DNA from 4 places in the Methylocystis sp. Uni0008 genome. Region 3 is predicted to be linked to each of the others. Evidence: riboswitches for the same ligand, from Rfam matches in the RefSeq annotation. Region 3 holds a riboswitch; each other region holds the start of a gene.
The links. A riboswitch is a leader RNA that binds a small molecule or an ion and turns the genes downstream of it on or off. The one in region 3 is predicted to bind fluoride.
Positions count from the first base shown of each region.

Region 1: it holds a riboswitch for fluoride, as region 3 does, so the genes downstream of both, AC0X69_RS12750 (efflux transporter outer membrane subunit) here and crcB (fluoride efflux transporter CrcB) in region 3, are expected to answer to the same signal.
Region 2: it holds a riboswitch for fluoride, as region 3 does, so the genes downstream of both, AC0X69_RS22130 (DHA2 family efflux MFS transporter permease subunit) here and crcB (fluoride efflux transporter CrcB) in region 3, are expected to answer to the same signal.
Region 4: it holds a riboswitch for fluoride, as region 3 does, so the genes downstream of both, AC0X69_RS01020 (hypothetical protein) here and crcB (fluoride efflux transporter CrcB) in region 3, are expected to answer to the same signal.

Region 1 is NZ_CM166370.1:2,557,581-2,562,577, forward strand. It holds gene AC0X69_RS12745 (HlyD family secretion protein) at 1-921, opposite strand, end outside; gene AC0X69_RS12750 (efflux transporter outer membrane subunit) at 950-2,590, opposite strand; fluoride riboswitch at 2,635-2,696, opposite strand; gene dgcA (N-acetyl-D-Glu racemase DgcA) at 2,750-3,733, opposite strand; gene AC0X69_RS12760 (MlaE family lipid ABC transporter permease subunit) at 3,934-4,997, shown strand, end outside.
Region 2 is NZ_JBXEJH010000003.1:70,030-75,026, forward strand. It holds gene AC0X69_RS22115 (universal stress protein) at 1-60, shown strand, start outside; gene AC0X69_RS22120 (hypothetical protein) at 205-972, shown strand; partial or broken gene AC0X69_RS22125 (IS701 family transposase) at 932-2,163, shown strand; fluoride riboswitch at 2,463-2,522, shown strand; gene AC0X69_RS22130 (DHA2 family efflux MFS transporter permease subunit) at 2,638-4,203, shown strand; partial or broken gene AC0X69_RS22135 (chemotaxis protein CheB) at 4,248-4,337, shown strand; gene AC0X69_RS22140 (TniQ family protein) at 4,425-4,997, opposite strand, start outside.
Region 3 is NZ_CM166370.1:3,304,451-3,309,447, forward strand. It holds gene obgE (GTPase ObgE) at 1-245, opposite strand, end outside; gene AC0X69_RS16495 (GNAT family N-acetyltransferase) at 253-855, opposite strand; gene rpmA (50S ribosomal protein L27) at 1,037-1,303, opposite strand; gene rplU (50S ribosomal protein L21) at 1,367-1,675, opposite strand; gene crcB (fluoride efflux transporter CrcB) at 1,881-2,249, opposite strand; fluoride riboswitch at 2,336-2,399, opposite strand; gene AC0X69_RS16515 (Kazal-type serine protease inhibitor family protein) at 2,628-2,948, shown strand; gene AC0X69_RS16520 (hypothetical protein) at 3,000-3,416, opposite strand; gene AC0X69_RS16525 (L,D-transpeptidase family protein) at 3,450-4,748, opposite strand; gene AC0X69_RS16530 (adenine phosphoribosyltransferase) at 4,834-4,997, opposite strand, start outside.
Region 4 is NZ_CM166370.1:207,963-212,959, forward strand. It holds gene eno (phosphopyruvate hydratase) at 202-1,491, shown strand; gene AC0X69_RS01020 (hypothetical protein) at 1,648-2,094, opposite strand; fluoride riboswitch at 2,137-2,207, opposite strand; gene AC0X69_RS01025 (formylmethanofuran dehydrogenase subunit A) at 2,453-4,093, shown strand; gene AC0X69_RS01030 (HAD-IC family P-type ATPase) at 4,164-4,997, opposite strand, start outside.

The sequences.
Region 1 (4,997 bases), 750 kb from region 3:
GATTCGAATGAAGTTGCCGGTGGCGTTGTCGGGCGGAAGCGTCGCGAAGACGGCGCCAGAGCCCGGAACGAGTCCCGCCACTTCGCCGTGATAGATCTGGTTCGATCCATAGAGATCGACCTTGATGATCGCCGGCTGTCCGGGACGGACCCGCGCCATTCTGTTTTCCCAGAGATTCGCTTCGACCCAGAGGTGATCGAGCGGCACGATGTTGAGAATCGAATCGCCTGGGCGCACCCGATCGCCGACTTGCACGCGGCGCTTCGCGACGTAGCCGGTCGCCGGCGCCCGGATATTCTGGCGCACGTATTCGATATAGGCGTCGGTGTATCTCGCCTTGGCGGCCTCGATGTCCGGATGATTCAGGCGCGTGACGCCGACCACCCGCGCCTCGATCGCCTGATATTCCGACTGCGCCTCGCGCAGATCGGCTTCCTGCGCGGCGAGCTGATCCTCGGCGTTCTGCAACACCTGTCGGGACGAGGCGCCGGTCGCCGCCGCCTGCCTGTATCTTGCGAGGTCATGACGCGTCCTATCCCGGACGGCGGCGCGCGAGATGACCTTCTGGCAGACCTGGCGGCGCTGCGCGTAGAGCGCGCCCACGGCCCGGACGGCGCGACCCAGTTCGGCTTCGGCCTGCGCGAGCGCCGCTCTCGCGCGTTGGCCATCGAGGCGAACGAGCACGTCGCCCTTCTTCACCTGCTGCGTTTCCTCGGCGAGAACGGCGGCGACCACGCCGGTCGCGTCAGCCTTGACCGGAATGATGTTGCCTGTGACGAAGGCGTTGTCGGTCGTCACCCAGTCGCGCTCATGGAAATACCATCGCGAGAGGGCGATCAGCGCGCCGACCAAGACCGCCGCAATGACGATCTTGAGCAGAAACTCTCTGCGGGAGCGGATGCTCTTTCGGGAAAGCGCCATCGATCGTTTCGCGTTCTTCTATGGCCGCTCAGCCGCCGCCAAGCGACTGAATCACGTCGACGGCGGGCGTCAGCGGATCGTTTTCAGGCGCGGGTTTGGGCGCCGCCGGCGGCGGACCGCCGGCATAACCGCCGCCGAGGGCCTGGTAAAGGTCGACGGCGGCGACGAGCCTGTCGCCTTCCAGCGCGCGCTGTCCAAAGCCGGCTTCGAGAAGATCGGTCCGCTCCGCGAGGATTTCGCGGCGATCTTTCAAACCGTCGCGCAGTCGCGACTGCGCGAGATCAAATTGCGCGCGCGCTGCGCGCAGCAAACGGTTCTGCGCCTCATATTCTGCGCCCGCGCGCTTGAGATTGGCGACGGCGTCGGCGACCTGCTGGGCGGCCTGCAGCAGCGTCTCGTTATAGGAGTCGACCGCCTGATCATAGTCGGCCCGCTGAAACTCCAGATTTCCGCTGAGCCGGCCCCCCTGAAAAATCGGGAGGCGCAGGGTGGGGGACACCGCGTAGCCGATCGCCGAAGGCGTGAACAGATACCCTGCGAGCTTGCTGATTTTCGTCGAGGTCACCGAACCCTCGAAACCGCCGGTGATCGCGAGATCGATCGAGGGAAGAAAAAGCGTCTTGGCGACGTGAACGCGCGCGGCCGCCGCTTCGGCGCGGCGCATCGCCGAGACGAGATCCGGCCGATGCGCGAGGAGTTCGATCGGGAGGCTGCGTGGCAGTGGCGGCGCGGCCGGCGTCGGGGCTCGTCGCGCTGTGTAAAGATCCTGCGCCGCGTCGGGACCTTCGCCCATGAGACGGGCGAGCGCATCCTTCTGCAGCGTCAGAAACGCCTGAACAGCGGCTTCGCGGCGGACGGCGTTCTCGTATTCGGCGCGGGCGATCTGCACCCCATCGAGCGAGTCGAGCCCGGCGCGATAGCGGGCGTCCGCAAGCGAAACCAGGTCGCGGCGCATGCGCGTCAAAGCTTTCGCGACCTCGAGCTGGCGCGCCGCGGCGTAGCCGCGAAGATAGGCGCGCGCGACCGAAGCGGTCAGCAGCAGCCGCGCCTGCTCCAGTTCGGCCTCCTGGGCGGCGGACTCGCCGATCGCGGCGTCCAGAATCGCGCGGTTCTTCTCCCAGAAATCCAGCTCATAGGTCAGGACGAGCGGATTGATGAAGGCCATGGTCTTCTGCAATCCGCCTTGCGCCGGATTGTAGGAGGCGACGACGCCATGCAGCGGATTGCGCGACTGCCGCATGCCGAAGGTCGCCTGAACCTCGGGCAGAAGCCGCGCGCCGGCGACCTGCACGAGCGCGTCGGCTGCGCGCAGCGAGTCTTCGGCTTTTCTGAGGCTCTGATTGTCGTGCAGCGCCTTGTCGATGACGGCGTCGAGTTCGGCGCTGCAGAAGGCGCGCCACCATTCCTCATGCGGCCAGCTGGTTTCGTCTGCGGGCTTGAGACCGGATCTCGCGAGCGTGCGCTCCATGGCCGGCGGGCCGAGAAATTGCGCGCGCTCCAGTTGCGCGGTCGGCGCGCAGCCGGCGACGAGAAGCGCGATTGGAGCCACGCAGAACAACAGGCGGCGGCGTGTCCAGAGCCGAATCGCGCCCATGCGCACGGCGGTGGGGAGCCTTCGGCCAGGGCGCAGGCCGGCTGGCGCACGACGGGCTGCTGGCGCTTCTCGCAAGAGCACACTCCTACACCGCGCCAGCGATCGAAGAGCGTGGCGGCCAGTTCGTAGGAGTCATCAGCCATTCGGCGGTTATCGGGGGAACCCCATCCCCATCGGTTAAATTTTAGTTGACGACCGAGCTATAGGTCAATGAGTCCAGCGGCGACGGCCTCGCTATCCCCAGAGCTCCGGCGCGGGCGGCATGAGCGTCGAGCCCTCGTAGGACAGGCGAGGATTACGGTCGCGGGCGAGAAGCAGCGGCCCGTCGAGATCGACGTAGGCGGCCGTCTGCCCCACCAGGACGGCCGGCGCCATGGCAAGCGACGTTCCCACCATGCAGCCCGCCATTACAGAGAAGCCCAATTCCTGCGCCGCGCGCGCAAGCGCCAGCGCTTCGGTGAGGCCCCCGGTCTTGTCGAGCTTGACGTTGATTGCGTCGTAACGGCCTTTCAGCGGCGGGAGGGAGGCGCGGTCATGCACGCTCTCGTCGGCGCAGATCGGCACAGGGCGCGCTACGGACGCGAGGGCCTCGTCGCGACCCGCCGGCAGAGGCTGCTCGACGAGCGCGACGCCGAAATCGGCGCAGACGGCGAGCCGGCGGACGAGGCTTTCCGCGTCCCATGATTCATTGGCGTCGACGATGAGAGTCGAATCTGGCGCGCCGGCGCGGACCGCACCGAGGCGCGCCTCATCGCCCTCTCCGGCGAGCTTGATTTTCAACAATGGCCGGCCCGCGGCTTTCTCCGCCGCGGCGCGCATCTCGTCCGGCGCGCCGACCGAGAGAGTGTAGGCCGTCACGAGCGGCGCGAGCGTCCCAAAACCGGCCGCGATGTGGGCCGGGACGCCTGAAAGCTTGGCCTCGAGGTCCCACAGCGCGCAATCGACGGCGTTGCGGGCGGCCCCGGCCGGCATCAGGCGCTGCAAAGCGTCTCGATCGGCCCCGGCTTCGAGAGCGTCGCGCGCGCTTTCAATTGCCGCGACGACGCTGTCGACGCTTTCGCCGTAGCGGGCGTAAGGCACGCATTCGCCCCTCCCGACGCCGTCCCCCTCGGTCAAAGTCGCCGTCACGACGACGGCTTCGGTCTTGGCGCCGCGGGAAATCACGAAGCGGCCGGCGATCGGATAAGTCTCTACGGCGACTGATAAATTTCGCTTCACATGTCTCTCCGGCGCTCTTAGCGCGCGCCGCGCGCTTGGCGCGCCGATGTGCGCCGGCGCGCTTGCTGACGCCAATTCACGAAGTTATGACGGTTTTGCAAGCGGCGCGCGCCTCTCGGCGTCGGCGGCGCGCCATAATCGGCGGATAGGATGACGCCATCGATGTGCCGATTGTTGACGCCAGCGCGGAGCGATGCCCGATGACCGTCGTCGCGATGCAGCGTCCGCCGAAAGTCACGCGCCAGCCGGTTGCGGATGGCGTGCGCCTGGCGCTGTCCGGCGACTGGGTTCTCGTGGCCTCGCAGCGACTCGAGGAAGAGGGCCGTCGCATCGACGAAGAGGCGCGTCGCGACCGAATGGTCGTCCTGGATCTCTCCCAGGTCTCGCAACTCGACACGGCCGGCGCCTGGCTGATCAATCGCGCGCGCCATGAACTCGCGCGGCGCGACGTCGCCGTGGCGCTCGAACATGTGCGCCCCGAATATCTGACCCTGCTCGAAGAAACGCATTATCGCGCCTTCGTTGAGCCCTCGCGGCCGCGGTTGAACATCATCTTCGCTCTGCTTGCGGACCTCGGCGAGTCGATGGTGGACGCGCTTCACGAATTTTATCGCGGCGTCAGCTTTCTCGGCGAATTCGTCTCGTCGATGATCTATGTGGCCGCCAACCCGCAGCGGTTCAGGCTGACCTCGCTCGTCGCACAAATCGAACTTGTCGGCTTTCGCAGCGTCCCGATCATCGTGCTGATCAACGTGCTGGTCGGCGGCATCGTCGCGCAGCAGGGCATCTTTCAATTGCTCAAGTTCGGCGCGTCCAGCTACTCGGTGAGCCTGATCGGCATTCTTGTCTTGCGCGAACTCGGCGTGCTGCTCACCTCGATCATGATCGCCGGCCGATCAGGTTCAGCGATCACCGCAGAACTCGGCTCGATGAAAATGCGCGAGGAGATCGACGCGCTGATGGTGATGGGACTTTCCCCCACCGAGGTGCTCATCGCGCCGCGCGTGCTTGGTCTCGTCATCTCCTTGCCGATTCTGACCTTCATCGCGGATATGGCGGCGCTCTTCGGCGGCATGATCGTGTCCTGGTGGTACGGCGGGATCAGCCCCGTGGCGTTCGCGTCATTGCTCAAAGAGGCGATCGCGCTGCATACTTTTCTCGTCGGCATCATCAAGGCGCCTTTTATGGCGCTGGTGATCGGCCTCATCGCGTCGATGGACGGGCTCGCGACGCAGGGCTCCGCCGAGTCGCTCGGCCGTCAGGT
Region 2 (4,997 bases), on a different replicon from region 3:
TTGGCGATTCCGAGAAACTCCCTAGATGACGTGAACCGAGAGCGCCTGTTTGGAAGATAGCGGCGACTCTTGAACTCGCGCCGGGCGCTTTCCTTTAAGATGCGCCGCGCCGGCCGTTTCGCTGTTGAGTTCTAGGAGGGCGTCGTGGAAAGCGCGCGTAAACTCTGGATCTCGCTCGTTGCCCTGTTGGCGCTTTCCTTCGCCGTGCTTTTGCTCATTGGCCGTGAAATCAGCGTCAAGGCGCCGCCATTGCCGGAGCGCGTTGTTACGGAAAGCGGCCGAACGGTCTATACAATCGACGACATCCAGCGCGGCCGGCAGGTATGGCAGTCGATCGGCGGCATGCAACTCGGCTCCGTCTGGGGCCATGGCGGCTACGTCGCGCCGGACTGGACCGCCGACTGGCAGCACCGAGAGCTCGTCGCCATCCTGGACGCCTGGGCTCGCCGCGAGTTCGCGGCCGGCCGCTACGCTGATCTCAGCGAGGAGCAGCAGAGTTCTCTGCGGGGACGGCTGCGCCCGATGATGAGGCGAAACACGTTCGATCCGACAACTGGGGCAATCACTGTTTCTGACGAGCGCGCTCAGGCGATCGTCCTCGTCTCGAGCCACTATGAGAGCCTGTTCGGCGACGATCCGCGCAGTGCGGAACTTCGCGAGAACTACGCAATGAAGAACGGCACTGTCGCCGACGCCGCTAATCGGCGGGCGCTAGGCGCCTTCTTCTGGTGGACCGCTTGGGCCGCGACCACGGATCGGCCGGGAAGCCGCGTCACCTACACCAACAACTGGCCGAGCGAGCCGCTGGTCGACAACCGCCCGCCTGCAACCACCTTCATCTGGTCTGCGTTCAACCCTCCAGATTCCGTCGGTTCGTTTTGCGTGATTCATAGGAGGTCGGCGATTTGGAGGGCCGACCATGGAGGGGAGCTGGAAGTCCGATCTCGAACGGTGGCTGGCGCCTTTTATTAGCGCTCTTCGACACAAGACGCGGGCGCGGATGTGCCCGGCTTATGTCGCGGGGTTGATCGGCGCAGGGGATCGCAAGAGCATGCAGCCGATGGCGGCGCGCGACGGCGGCGTCGGATACGATCAGCTTCATCACTTCATCGCCAGCGGCGTATGGGACGCCGCGCCGCTGGAGAAGGCGCTGCTCGCCGAAGCCGATAGGATGGTCGGCGGCGCCGACGCGTGGTTGATCGTCGACGATACGGCGTTGCCGAAAAAAGGCGCGCACTCGGTCGGCGTTGCGCCGCAATACGCCTCGTCCCTTGGAAAGACCGCCAATTGCCAGTCATTGGTGTCGCTCACTTTGGCGTCGCGCGAGGTTCCGGTGATGGTGGGCCTGCGGCTCTTCCTGCCCGAAAGCTGGGCAAGCGATCCCGAGCGCATGGTGCAAGCGCGCGAGGCTGCATCCTTGCTGATTCAGGTTACGGCTCCAGCGGGCCTTTCCGTCAGGCGCTGAGCGCGCGTGGTCTGCTGTGGGCGGTGGGGCTGTCGCGACGCCAGAACGTCTACCCGGCTGACGTCGCCTTGGTTTTCCCTGTCGCAAAAGCAGGGAAGCGCCGCAAATACCATATCCCTGATCAACCGCCGGTCTCGGCTGAAGCGGCGTTGGCCAACGTCAAATGGCAAAAGGTCAGTTGGCGGCGGGGCACGAAAGGCCGGCTGACATGTCTCTTCGCTGCACGTCGTGTTCGCGTTGCGGATGGGCATAAACACCGCATGCGCGACAATCGTATGCAGTGCACGCCGGGCGACGAGGTCTGGCTCGTTGGCGAACGCCGGTCGACCGGCGAACAAAAATACTATGTGTCGAACTTGCCGGGCGATGTGAGCCTGAAAAAGCTCGCTGCGACAATCAAGGCCCGGTGGGTTTGTGAACAGGCGCATCAGCAGCTCAAGGAGGAACTCGGCCTCGATCACTTCGAAGGTCGGTCCTGGACCGGGTTGCATCGACACGCCTTAATGACAATGATCGCCTACGCCTTCCTCCAGTCTCGCCGCCTCAAAGCTGCGGGGCGGAAAAAAAAGAGTCGGGGGACCGCCGCCACAACCGAGCATGCCGGCCATTCGTCAGGCCATTCTCGACCTCTTCGCCCGGCATGTCCGTATTGTGAGAGACTCATCGACAAAGCCCTCGAACATAAACTGCCAAAGTAGTGCTAGGAATACGATCCAGAACGACTTGCCGACCATGAAATAGCAGATGACGATGGCGGGGACGAAGATGACTGAGGCTGATACTAATAGCAAACAGCCACGTTACCATTTTGCCAAGCCTCTGTATCAACCCGCCAATTTTGAATCCAACAACAGGCACGCAATTAGCCGATGAAGACGGCAAAGATGCAGCTTGCGTGATCGGTGAGCAATTTTCTGTCTTTCGCCAAGGATGGCGTCCCGTCTGATGTTCTTCCTGCTACTTTCACCATTGACAGGCTTAGGTCCGATTCAGTTATCCTTGTCCCGGCGATAGAGTTCGCGCTCAACCGCCTGCGGCTGATGACCCCTGCTCTACATTGTGTCGGACTCCGTCGTTGCTCTAGTCGACAACCGCGGTTGATGTCGCGTAATACCGCCCAGTAGCGATTATAGAACGGAGCGAGGGTGGCGATCATGGATAGGCCGGCCCGAATGATAGGCTGGCGATTCCTGCTGCTGAATGGCGCGGCGGGGACGGCGAATGTCGTCATGCTCTCGAACGTTCCGGGCTACACGGTGCTCGCGCCCTATGCCGCCGGCAGTCTGCAGGGCGTGACGCCGAGCTTCGGCACCTGGGCGACCACCGACCACATGGTGGGAATCGCGCTCGGGCTGCCATTGTCGCGGTGGTTCTCCGGACGCTTTGGCGACTATCGCGTGCTGGTCGGCGCGCTCATTTTCTACGCCATCTTCTCGGTGATGTGCGCGGCGAGCGAAACGATCTGGTTTTTCGCGCCGATGCGCTTTCTCCTTGGTCTTGCCGGCGGCGTCGCCCTTCCGCTCGCTCAATCGGTGACGCTTGCGCAATATCCGGATGACCGACGCACGCTCGGCGTCGGCTTCTGGGGCGTCATGAGCATGGCGCCCTTCACCATCGGCGTGTTCATGGGCGGCTTCTGGGCGGAATATTTCGACTGGCGCTGGCTGTTTTATTCCAACGTCCTGGTCGTATTGCCGGTGGCGGCGATCATTTCGGCGCTGTTCTACAGACGCGGCTTTCAGCGCCGCATGACGCGCTTCGATACGATCGGCTTCATTTTGCTCGCCACGGTCCTGCTCGGCGTGCAGACGATCCTCAACATGGGAAATGATTTCGACTGGTTCGCGGAGCCTCTCCTCGGATGGTTGCTGCTCGTCGTGCTGCTGGCCCTGCCGATGTTCGTCTTTTGGGAGTTCGGAGAGCGGCGGCCCGCGCTAGACCTGCGTCTGTTTCTGCATCGCAACTTCGCCATCGCGACATTCTGTTCGATCGTCGGCTTTCTGGTGATTCAGGGCCTGCTCTCGGTGTTCATCGTGCAACTGCAGGTGCTGCTCGGCTACACCTCCTCGCTTGCCGGCATGGTCTATCTGATCATGATCTTTCTGGCGATGGCGGCCGCGGCCGTGGTGCATGAAATCACGAGGAACGTCGACGCGCGACTGATCGTGTTCCTCAACTTCGTCGGTCTGGCGGTGACCTTTGTCTGGCTCGGCCAATACGACAAGAACGCCTATTTCGACGACGTGAAGACGCCGATGTTCTTTTTCGGTTTCTCGCTCGCCATGTTCTTTGCGCCGCTTGCGACGCTCGCCATGACCGGGCTCGCCGGCGAGCGACTGATCCGCGCTGCGGAAGAACTCGCCATGCTGCGCACCGTGGCCGGCGCCCTGGGCATCTCGCTGCTCGGCGTTCTCTTCTTCCGCCGAACGCCGTTCCATCAGCTCGATCTCGCCGATCATTTCGGCGGACGGCGCTTCGCCTCGCTCGATCTGCTCGCCTCGTTTCTGGATCGCATGCAGGCGATGGGCATGTCGCCCACCGCCGCGCAGAGCCGCGCGGCGCAGCTCATTCGACAGCAGGCGGCGATCCTGGCGCTCAACGACGTCTTTCTGTTCGGCGCGATGGCTTTCGTCCTGCTCTCGGGAGTCGTCTGGCTCGCCTATCCAAGCTACGCGTCCAAGAAGCGCAAACAGTCGCTCTCGCGGCTTTCGGCCGAGGAGCTGATGGAGCAGCCCTGAGAGACCGTTTGAGAATGATTGCGACGGAGATAGGGGCGTGATTCTCATGTCCGACGTGTGGGGGAGTCATGTCGGAAATCGACCGGCGGCCGTCGCTACGATTCCGTTGTCAGGTCGGACATTCTTATACCGCTGTCGGGAGCCATCTTGGCTTGAGATATCCAATTTCGAATCGGAAAAGCCATTAAACTTGAGAATATCGACCTTTAATATTCTCACGTTTAATGGCTTTCCTTCGCGGCTTGAGCTTCGAGACGAGCTGTCTCGCATAGGCGCTCGAATGCACTTCGCCCTCGCAGGGTCGTCTCATCTCGAACCGCGTTGACGATGGCGGGATTGGCGATCGCTTGCGAGATGCCAGCCAAAAGCGCCGGGCGGAACGAGATAGGAAGAGCCGCAACAGCCGCATGATTGATCCTGCGTTTGATTGGCCGCGCAAGATTGTCGAATTCGGGAAAGATCGTGCCGAGCGCCCATCCGGCTGCAGGTTCACGGCCATTAGCGCCGCATGGCCGCCACGTATGCACGAGCAGCGCGCGCATGAGCGCGATCGGCGAATAATCGAACGAGTTATCGCCACGAAGGAAGCGCTCGACGATTGCCTCGCCGGCAACAGCTTCTTTCCACACATCAGCGAAGGGGCTCGTGTCCTGCAATGTTTCGCCAGTATCGGGGCGCTCGCTCGTATCCGATAAAGGCGCGCCGCAAGCGGGGCAGGTGATGCGCCAGGCTTTTCGCCAATGCTTCGGGACCGCGCCGGACGCTCCGTCTCGCGCGTGCCGGTCTGCGCAGGG
Region 3 (4,997 bases):
CGCCCGCCGGCGCGGTTCTTGCCCATGCCGTGCCCGCCGGTCTTGGCCTTGAAGTGCTGCTGGTAGCGGTAGTCGATCAGCGTATTGAGCCCGGCGACGCATTCGGCGACGACGTCGCCGCCACGCCCGCCGTCGCCGCCGTCCGGACCGCCGAATTCGATGAATTTCTCGCGCCGGAAGGAGACGGATCCCGCGCCGCCATCGCCGGAGCGGACATAAACGCGCGCCTGGTCGAGGAATTTCATATCGCGCTCACGGAGAAAAGAAGCGCGGGCGTCGGGCGCCGAACAGCGTATGCGCTTCGCCGCGTTTCAACTCGAAAAGCTCCACCTCCACGTCGCCGCCGCGCGCCGGCGCAGGCCGCACGCCGCGGCCGATCGGCCGGAAGCCGAGCTTCTCATGGACATGCAGCGACGAGCGATTGTCCGGCCGCGCCGAAGAGACGATCCGATCGAGCGAGGTGATCCCGAAGGCGAGGTCGATCAGCCCCCTGGCGGCCTCGGTCGTATAGCCTTGCCCCCAATAAGGCTTGCCGAGCCAGAATCCGAGCGTCGCCGAGCCGCGGCGGTCGGCCCCGTGGAGACTCACCAGCCCGATCGCTTCATTGGGCTGATTCTTGGGCGTGACGACGAGGTGCAGACCGCCGCCCGCGCCGTTCTCTTCCCGCGCCAGGGCGATGAAGGCGTCCGCGTCATGCGTCTCATAGGGATGAGGGATGCTCGCCGTCATCAGCGCGACGTCGGGATCGCCGACGTGCCGGCGAATCTCGTCCGCGTCAGCCGCGCGCGGCCAGCGCAGCCACAGTCTTTCGGTCTCGAGCCGGAAAACGTCGTCGCGGGTAATTTCGGGAAACATTCATTGCTCCAAGCGACATCGGAAATTGGCCCAAGAGCCTTAAAGGAGCGTGCTCCTTTCCGGCTCGTCACGGCTCTTCCGGACATCCCGCCTGAAACGTTCCCGCCTTGGATCCGCGAGAGAGCGAGTCGAGACGACCATGTTCCGCCGGAAGGGCCGGCGGCAGGTCGTCCCTACCGCCTTACTCGGCTGCGGCCGGCGTCGGCGTGACCGATACGCTGGAGCGTCCGCCGCTCGACTTGAATTCCACGACGCCGTCGACGAGCGCAAAAAGCGTGTGGTCCTTGCCGATCCCGACGTTGCGGCCAGGATGCCACTTGGTGCCGCGCTGACGCACGATGATATTGCCGCCGACGACGGCTTCGCCGCCGAATTTCTTCACGCCGAGGCGCCGCCCGTCCGAATCGCGGCCGTTGCGGGATGAGCCGCCTGCCTTCTTGTGAGCCATGGTTTCGCTCCGATTTTCCTGTGCGGCGACTGGGCCGCTCTAACTGCTGCGGCGAGAGGGCGGTCAGCCCTCGATCGCGGTGATCCTCACAAGCGTCAGGTCCTGACGATGGCCGCGCTTGCGCTTTGAATTCTGCCGACGCCGCTTCTTGAAGGCGATCGACTTGGGGCTGCGCGTCTGCTCGGCGATCTCGCCGGAGACTTTCGCGCCCGCGACGGTCGGCGCGCCGATCCTGGGGCTGTCGCCGCCAAGCATGAGCACTTCGTCGAAGGTGACGGCGTCGCCCGGCGCGCCGTCGAGCGCCATGACGGTGATCACGTCTCCAGCGGCGACGCTATATTGCTTGCCGCCTGTTTTGATGACTGCGAACATCTTTTTTTCCTGTGTTCGTCCCGACGCTGGCGCTTCCGCCGGCCGGCTTCTTTGCAGTTGAGCGCTTCGCATCGATGCGGCGCAAAGGCGCGCAAACGAAAAACGCGGCGAAACCGCCGCGCCGAAGCGAGGTTTATCTACGCTTCATGCGCCGCGACTGTCAATATGCGTGGGACTGATTGGTCTTGGGCGGATCGTGTGACCCTTATGAAAACTGACGCAGCAGTGAGACGCCCGCAACGAGCCCAACCGCCGCAAGTCCCACGGACGCCGCGACATAGAGAGACGCCATCGCGAATTCGCCGCGCTCGAAAAACAGGACGGTCTCCAGCGAGAAGGCCGAAAAGGTGGTGAAGCCGCCAAAGAGCCCGGTCGTGAGGAACAGTCGCCACTGCTGCGACGCCTCGCCCCTGAAGGCGAGATAGCCAATTATCGCGCCCATCAGGAATGACCCCAGAACGTTCGTCGTCAGCGTCCCGAGAGGCAAGCCGACCAGTCGGCCCATCAGAAGATTGACGCCGTGACGCGCGGCCGCGCCCAATCCTCCGCCGAGAAACACAATCAAAAAGCCCATGGCGTCCTCCTCAAGACCAGGCGGAAGACAAAATGCGCTGCGGCGGGGTGGCGTTGAGACGCTCCTACCGGGCGCAGTTCTGCGTCCTTGCGGCAGGAGCCATCAGCCTTCGTTCAGGCGGTTATGGGGAGCTCCATCCCCATCTGGCCAGCACCGTAATAGAGCCGGGGCCTAATGGAAAGCTGAGCCGGCGCAGACGCGAGTTTCAGTAGGGCTGAAGCGCCAAAGCCGTTGGCCGGATGAGCCCCGCTGCCGCGGAACGGTCCTCGTCCTTGAGCGTTAACCCGTTGTTGAGATGGCACAGCTTGCTTTGAGACGGCGAGGCGGCAAGCGCCTCGACCAAACTATTAAAATTATTTTTCAGGGGAGGACAAATTCATGCAGACGATTTGCAAATTGACCCTCGTCTTGGGGCTTTCCATGCTGCCTTCTACGAGCGCCTTTGCCGCCAAGGTCGGAGAAATGTGTGGAGGCATCGTTCCGATCGAATGCGACAAGGGCCTGTGGTGCGATCCCGATCCCGGCAATTGCGGCGGCGCCGACATTTCGGGAAAATGCGTGGAAATTTCTGACGCGTGTACGAGAGAGTTTATTCCCGTTTGCGGCTGTAACGACAAAACTTATGGGAACGACTGTGAGCGGCAGGCCGCGCGGGTCGCCAAAAAGTCAGACGGCGAGTGCAAAAAATCCTATAAATGAAGCGTCTATCGGATGGCGCGCGTCGCAATCAAACCCGCGCCATTCTGTAGGCTAGTCGAAGCAGCCGCTGGCCTGCATCTGAACGATCCAGATCGCGCAGGCTCCCTTGGCGCGCTCGTAACGGCGGCGGCGATAGCCGCCCTCGAATCCGCCATATCCATCGAAGCCGCCATAGCCATCGCCGTCATCGTCGTCGGGATAGCCGCCATAGCCTTGTCCGTAGCCCGGACCGTAACCCTCGTAAGGGCCGCCCGGCCCGCCGCGCTGATGCTGGCGCATGCATTTGTTGTAGTTCGCCGCGATGGCGAGGCAGAGCGGCGCATTGGCCGCTTCGGCGATCGACGCAGAAAGAACGGCGCAAGCCGCGCCGGCAAGAACGCAGGTGACGAGCCGCATGCGGGCGTTTTCCTTGATTGCGCCCCTCAGCGCTCTTGTGAGGTCATTCTCGAGCAGGGCGGCTGAAAACAAGCTGAACAGTCCCGTCTCAGCTTAGCGCGCCGATCACCAGCCGGCGATGCGGCGGCAGGAGGAGTCGCCCGCGCCGAATGCGTAGTGATCGCCGCAGGCGAAGGCCACCGGCGGTTCGCCCGTCTGTTCGAAGATGTCGTAGCCCTCCTTCAGATTGCGCCAGAACGGGGCCCAGTGCTGATAGTTGCCCCCCGCGCCGACGAAGGCGAGCCAGCTGCCGCCGGTCTCCCGGGCGATCATCTGCTCGGTCAGGCGGAAGGGGAAAATATGCACCTGCACCTCGCGCTGGCCGGCGCGCAGCGCCGCCTCGACGAAGGCGTAGATTTCCTCGATGCCACGGTCGGTCATCGCGAAACAGCCGACCGACTTGCAGGCGCCATGGACCATCACGAGCCCGCCGGTCCGCCCGTTCTGGCGATCGAAGGCGTTCGGATAGCCGACGTTGAAGGCGCGGTGGTAGTTGGAATGGGGATGCAGCTGCTTCGCCGACACGCTGTAGAAGCCTTCCGGCGACTGGTAATCGGCTTCCTTTTGCTTGGGGCCGAGCTTGCCGGACCATTTGCAGATCGGAAAGGTCTTATAGAGCGAGAAGCGGCTATTGTTCTTGCGCAGCCAGAGCTCGAGCTGGCCTTCCTGCTTGAAGATCCGCACGAAGACCTGGTCGCCCATGCCGTAACGAACCGGAGCTTCCTGCTGGAAGGCGTCGTCCGGCGCCGGCCGCAGGGAGGGCTCGACGGCGCGCGCCACCTGAGCGGGCTGCTGGGCCGGCTCCGCCGGTCCCGTCGGCGTCCCCTCCAGCGCGGCTCTGGCGGACGGCTCCTGCGGCCGGGCCGGCGGCAGCGGCGCATTGGCGAGGGCCGGCGTCGTCGCCGGGGGTTCGGCGGCCTGCGGCTGTTCGGCGGGAGTCGTCGCGGCTGCCTCGGCGGCGGCCTCCGCGAACTTTTCCGCAAGCTCGGCGAGATTGGCGGGCCGTGAGGGCGGGAGCGGCGTGACCTTCTCGACGGTCTCCGGCCGCGCGGGCGCCGGCGCGGGCGGGAAGGAGATCGAGCCTTCGATGCCCTCGCCCGGCGGCAGCGCCGCGACTTCGGCCGAGGGCTCGGCTGCCGCGGGCGGGGTGGGCGGCGGCGCGGGCGGAAAGGCGCCGGGCTGCATGCGAAGCGCGGTGCGGCGCAAGCCGGTCGGCAGCGCGCCGCCCCAGGCGCTGAGCGCGGCCGGGCCGAGCACAGGCGATTTGCTCTCGCTCGTCGGGAAATAGCGGAAGGCCACGACTCCGCCGGCGAGCGCCGCGACGGCGATCGCCGCCAGCGCCAATTGGGTCTGTCGCGGCGTCATGCGCCTGTGCAGCCTCTCATGGAGATTCTGAGCCGAGATTCCAAACCTGAGCCTGGGCCGAGGAAGACCACCGGAAAAAGGCGGATTAGTGGCCTTCGAAGGCGACGAGGGTGCGCACCGGCACGCCGAGCGCCTCGAGTCGCTTCACGCCGGCAAGATCCGGAAGGTCGATCACGAAACAGGCGGCGACAACCTCGGCGCCGGCCTGGCGCAGCAGCTTCACCGCGCCCTCGGCGGTGCCGCCGGTGG
Region 4 (4,997 bases), 930 kb from region 3:
CCAGTTCTGGAACGGTCGACCACGCGCTATCCAAGCGCACGGGCAAATGAGGAGCTAAGCCCTGTCCCACCAGTTTAATCGCCTCAGTTACCAGCTGAAACGTGGCGTTGATGCTTGGCGGGTTTCCTGCAGATAATCGCGACGCGCGATCCGCGCGTAGCAAAAGTCGCGAAATAAGCTGACGTTGAGAGGGAAGGAATCATGTCTAGAATCGAATCGGTTCGCGCGCTCGAAATCCTCGACTCCCGAGGTAATCCTACGATCCGGGTGCAATTATCTCTGGATGACGGGGTAGTCGCGACCGCCTCCGTGCCTTCAGGCGCGTCCACGGGCGAGCACGAAGCGGTGGAGCTACGAGACGGGGAATCTCGTTTCGGCGGTAAGGGCGTTCGCAAAGCCATTGAGAACGTGCATGAGGTGATCGCTCCGGCGCTCAAGGGTCAAGATCCCACCCGCCAAGCTGAAATTGACGCCTTGTTGCTGGCGCTCGATGGAACTCCGAACAAAGCCAAACTCGGAGCAAACGCGATACTCGGCGTTTCGATGGCCGTCGCCAGGGCTGCAGCTCTCGCCTCCCGGCTGCCGCTTTATGCTTATCTAGGTGGCCCAGGAGCAACGCGCCTGCCGGTTCCCATGATGAACATCATTAATGGCGGCAAGCACGCCGACAATTCGGTAGATTTTCAGGAGTTCATGGTGATGCCGGTCGGGGCCTCAACCTTTGCGGAGGCGCTGCGCTACGGGACTGAAACCTTTCACGCATTGGCGAGGATTCTGAAAAAAAAGGGCTACGCAACCTCGGTTGGCGATGAAGGCGGATTTGCCCCAAACCTCGAAAGCAACGAACAGGCGTGCGAGATAATTGTCGAAGCAATTTGCGCAGCAGGCTACGAGCCAGGACGCGACATTGCCCTCGCACTCGATCCCGCTGCAAGTTCATTTTGGACGAGCAATGGGTACGACCTTGCAAAGTCTGGCCAGGGACGCAAAACCAGCGACGAAATGATCGCGCTTTATCAGGGCTGGGTTGAGGCTTTCCCCATCGTTTCAATCGAAGATGGATTAGATGAAAACGACTGGTCCGGCTTTGCGCGCCAGACCGCGGCGCAAGGTCATCGAATCCAAGTCGTCGGCGACGACATTTTCGTGACCAATCCCGCTTTCATTCGTCGCGGCATCGCAGAGAAAACAGCCAACGCCGTGTTGATCAAACTGAATCAAATCGGAACGCTCAGCGAGACGATGCAAGCAATTGCGCTATGCCGCGAGGCCGGATGGAACTATGTCATTTCGCATCGCTCCGGCGAAACGGAGGACACATTTCTTGCTGATTTTGCCGTGGCGATGGGCGGCGGCCAGATCAAGACTGGCTCTGCCTGCCGTAGCGAACGCGTAGCCAAATACAATCGCCTTTTGGAAGTCGAGTCGGAACTCGGGAAAGCTGCTGTGTTCAAGTCGCCGTTCGCATCAAATAGCAGCTCCCTTGACTGAACCCGCGCTCTCAAACCCGCGCATCCGAAGCCAGACTCGTTCGCCGCATTCGCGTAACTAGAGACTGCGACTCTCGCTCTTGCCTCGCAAGAAAACCAACACCGCCCGAGATCTTATTAAAATCGCGCATAGGATGGAGCTCAAAATCAACAGGAGCTATTCAAAGCTCATCTGGATTGTTGTGATCGTCCGGTCGAATGGACCCGTCGGCGCATAGCAGAATGGGTTTGTCGCTACTGGTGCGTCTTTACAGTGCCTGTGGCCGCCGTCCCATTCATATCCCGCCGCTTCCATGCAAGCGGTGATTGCGTTGTGAATGATCGAGGGATCAGCGCCGCGTCGCGCTTCGGGGTGCGCCGACTCCCCTTCCAACTCACAAGCGGACGTCTGAACCTGTTGAGCCTTAAAGAATGAGACGGCGCTTCCAGCCAAAATGATTTCCAAAACACCTATGACGATGGCGCCCCCGGCCAGGGCCGCTATCGCCTTAGCCGTGCTCGTGACGAAGCGAATGTTAATGAAATAGAGGCCACCTAACGCCAACAGGCCACAACCAAGGACCAGGGCGAATGGAACGACAAAAATTGCGAGATCTTGATTCACGACATGACTCCTACTCTCTGCGCTCACGAATGCTCGCGGCGCCAGTTCGTAGGAGTCATCAGCCTTTTGGCGGTTTGTCGGGGGGGGGGGGGGACTCCATCCCCAGCACCAAGACTTAAACGATGACGCGCTAGGCCGTCAATAATTTCCGATAGCAGCATCTGGCGCGCTCGGTGGACTCTATGCTGTCTTAATCGAAGCGGGGCACACTTTGCATCTGGACTATATAGAGGTAGCGAGCGAGCCTTATGGCGGTCGAATTGGTTAGTTGTCGCCGTCAGTGAAGGCAAAGCTCCGCACCTTCTTAGCGTTGGCGGCATAATGGCAAAGCAAGCGCTCAGCTATGGGAGGAAGCGTTATGTTGACACGTCTCCGTGGCGGCTATGTCATTGATCCGGTCAACGGAACCGATGCTATGGGCGACCTCTGGTTTGAGGACGGCAACATCATCGCGCCGCCACAAGACTGCAAGGCGGACCAGGAATATGACGTCTCCGGGCAAGTCGTCATGGCTGGCGCGATCGATATCCATTCACATATCGCCGGCGGAGGCGTGAATACGGCGCGCCTCTTGATGCCGGAGTCGCACCGCGCGCATCGTCCGCGACCCAAGGGAACGCCGCTTTCCGACGTCGGCTGGACGGCTTTCGAGACGGGTCGCCTTTACGCCCAGTTAGGATACACCACGGTCATTGAACCTGCGATCCTTCCCCATCACGCTTTGCACGCCCATCTCGAGCTCGCCGACATCCCGATTATCGATAAGGGCTTTCTGGCCGTTCTCGGCAACGATGACTTCCTGTTGAGCGCCCTTCGTGATCGAGAAGGCGAGACTGCAATCGTCGATTACATCGGCGCGACGCTGGAATCGACCCGAGCGATTGGCATCAAATGTGCAAATCCCGGCGGCGTCTGCGCCTGCAAGCAAAATCTTCGCACCTTCTCACTAGACGACAAGGTGCCGGAATATGGGGTCTCTGCGCGCGATATTTTTACGCGCTTGCAACGCGCGGTGGCCGCGACAGGGATACCTCACCCTCTGCATTTGCACATGAGCAATCTCGGCCTTGCAGGAAACGTCGAAACCGCGCTTGCAACCATCGACGCGGCGCAGGGCTTGCCGCTGCATCTCGCGCACGCGCAATTCTATTCCTATGGCAAGGAAGGAAAGAATGGTTTCTCGTCCGCAGCCGCCCGATTCGCCGAGAAGATCAACGCCAATAAGAATGTCACCATGGACGTCGGCCAGGTGATGTTTGCCGACACGGTGACGATCTCGACCGATGTCATGAAACAGTTGAACAGCCTGCCCGGCGGTCGTCCGAAGAAAGGCGTGATTTTTGACGGGGACAGCAATGGCCTGGGCGTGGTGCCCTATTCCTATCGCGTCTCCGATTTTTTCAACGCCGTGCAATGGGCCGCGGGGCTAGAACTATTCTTGCTGACCGACGATCCGATGCGTGTGTTCTTCACGACGGATCATCCAAACGGCGCGCCATTCACGACCTATCCGGAAGTTTTCGCCTTGTTGATGAGCGCCGACAAACGCACGCAGTGGATGTCGCGCTTACCGGCGGAGGTGTTGGAGATGACCAGTTTGCCCTCAATCACGCGGGAATACACCTTATACGAAATCGCTACCATGACGCGTGCCGCGCCGCGCAAGCTTTACGGGTTCAAGGATCGCGGAGAACTCGGAACCGGCGCGGTCGCCGATATCGCGGTCTATAAGCCGCAAAGGGACAAAGCGGCGATGTTCCGCAACGCAGCCTATGTCTTCAAGGATGGCCAACTCGTTGTACGCGATGGCGAAGCGCAGCGCTTTACGCGCGGAAAAACATTGTTTGTCCACCCGGATTACGATCGCCAGATCAACAAACGCCTCGACGCCTATTATAACGACCTTTACGGCCTTCCGCGCTCCATGTTCGAGGTGCCAGACAAGGCGCTTCCGAATAGGAACTTTTTTGCGAAGTTCCCTGCGACAACTGACGGCTAAACTGATCTCGAAGCAGGGCCCACAAGGCGGTTCGACGAGTTTCGTGCTTGCGAGTATCTCTTCATGCTCCTCAGATTCCCCACCGGCGCACAAACCATGTTTTCACAAAATAGGTGATCACGCCATAGGCGAGCAGCGTAGCCGCCAGGATGAGCCAATACAACGGAGGCAACGGTGTGAACTTTAATGCTTCCCCCATTGGGGTAAACGGCAGGATGGCGCCGACCCCGCAAATAATCGCCGAAGTGGCGATGAGCGCGGGGCTCGCGCGACTTTCGATGAAAGGAATTTTTGCTGTGCGGATAACATGAATGATGAGGGTTTGACTCAGCAAGGATTCCACAAACCAACCCGTTTGAAACAATGAGGGATGGTTCCAACCATCGAACAGATTGAGCATGACAAAAAATGTCGTGTAGTCGAAGATCGAACTGACTGGCCCGATAAACACCATGAACTTGAAAATATTATCGATGTCCCATTTCCGCGGGACCGCGAGATAATCCTCGTCGACATTGTCCGTCGGGACCGCCGTTTGCGAGAAATCGTAAAGGAGGTTGTTCGCGAGAACCTGAATCGGCAGCATGGGCAAGAACGGAAGGAACAGGCTTGCGCCGAGAACGCTGAACATGCTGCCGAAGTTCGAACTCGCGCCCATCTTGACGTATTTGACGATATTTCCAAAAACCTTCCGGCCTTCCAACACGCCTTGTTGAAGCACCAACAGGCTCTTTTCCAAGAGGATGATATCCGCCGACTCTTTGGCGATGTCCACGGCGGTATCGACGGAGACGCCAACGTCAGCGGCCTTGAGCGCGAGACTGTCGTTGATCCCGTCGCCAAGGAAGCCGACCACATGGCCTTTGGAATGCAGCGCGCCGACAATGCGCGCCTTTTGCTCTGG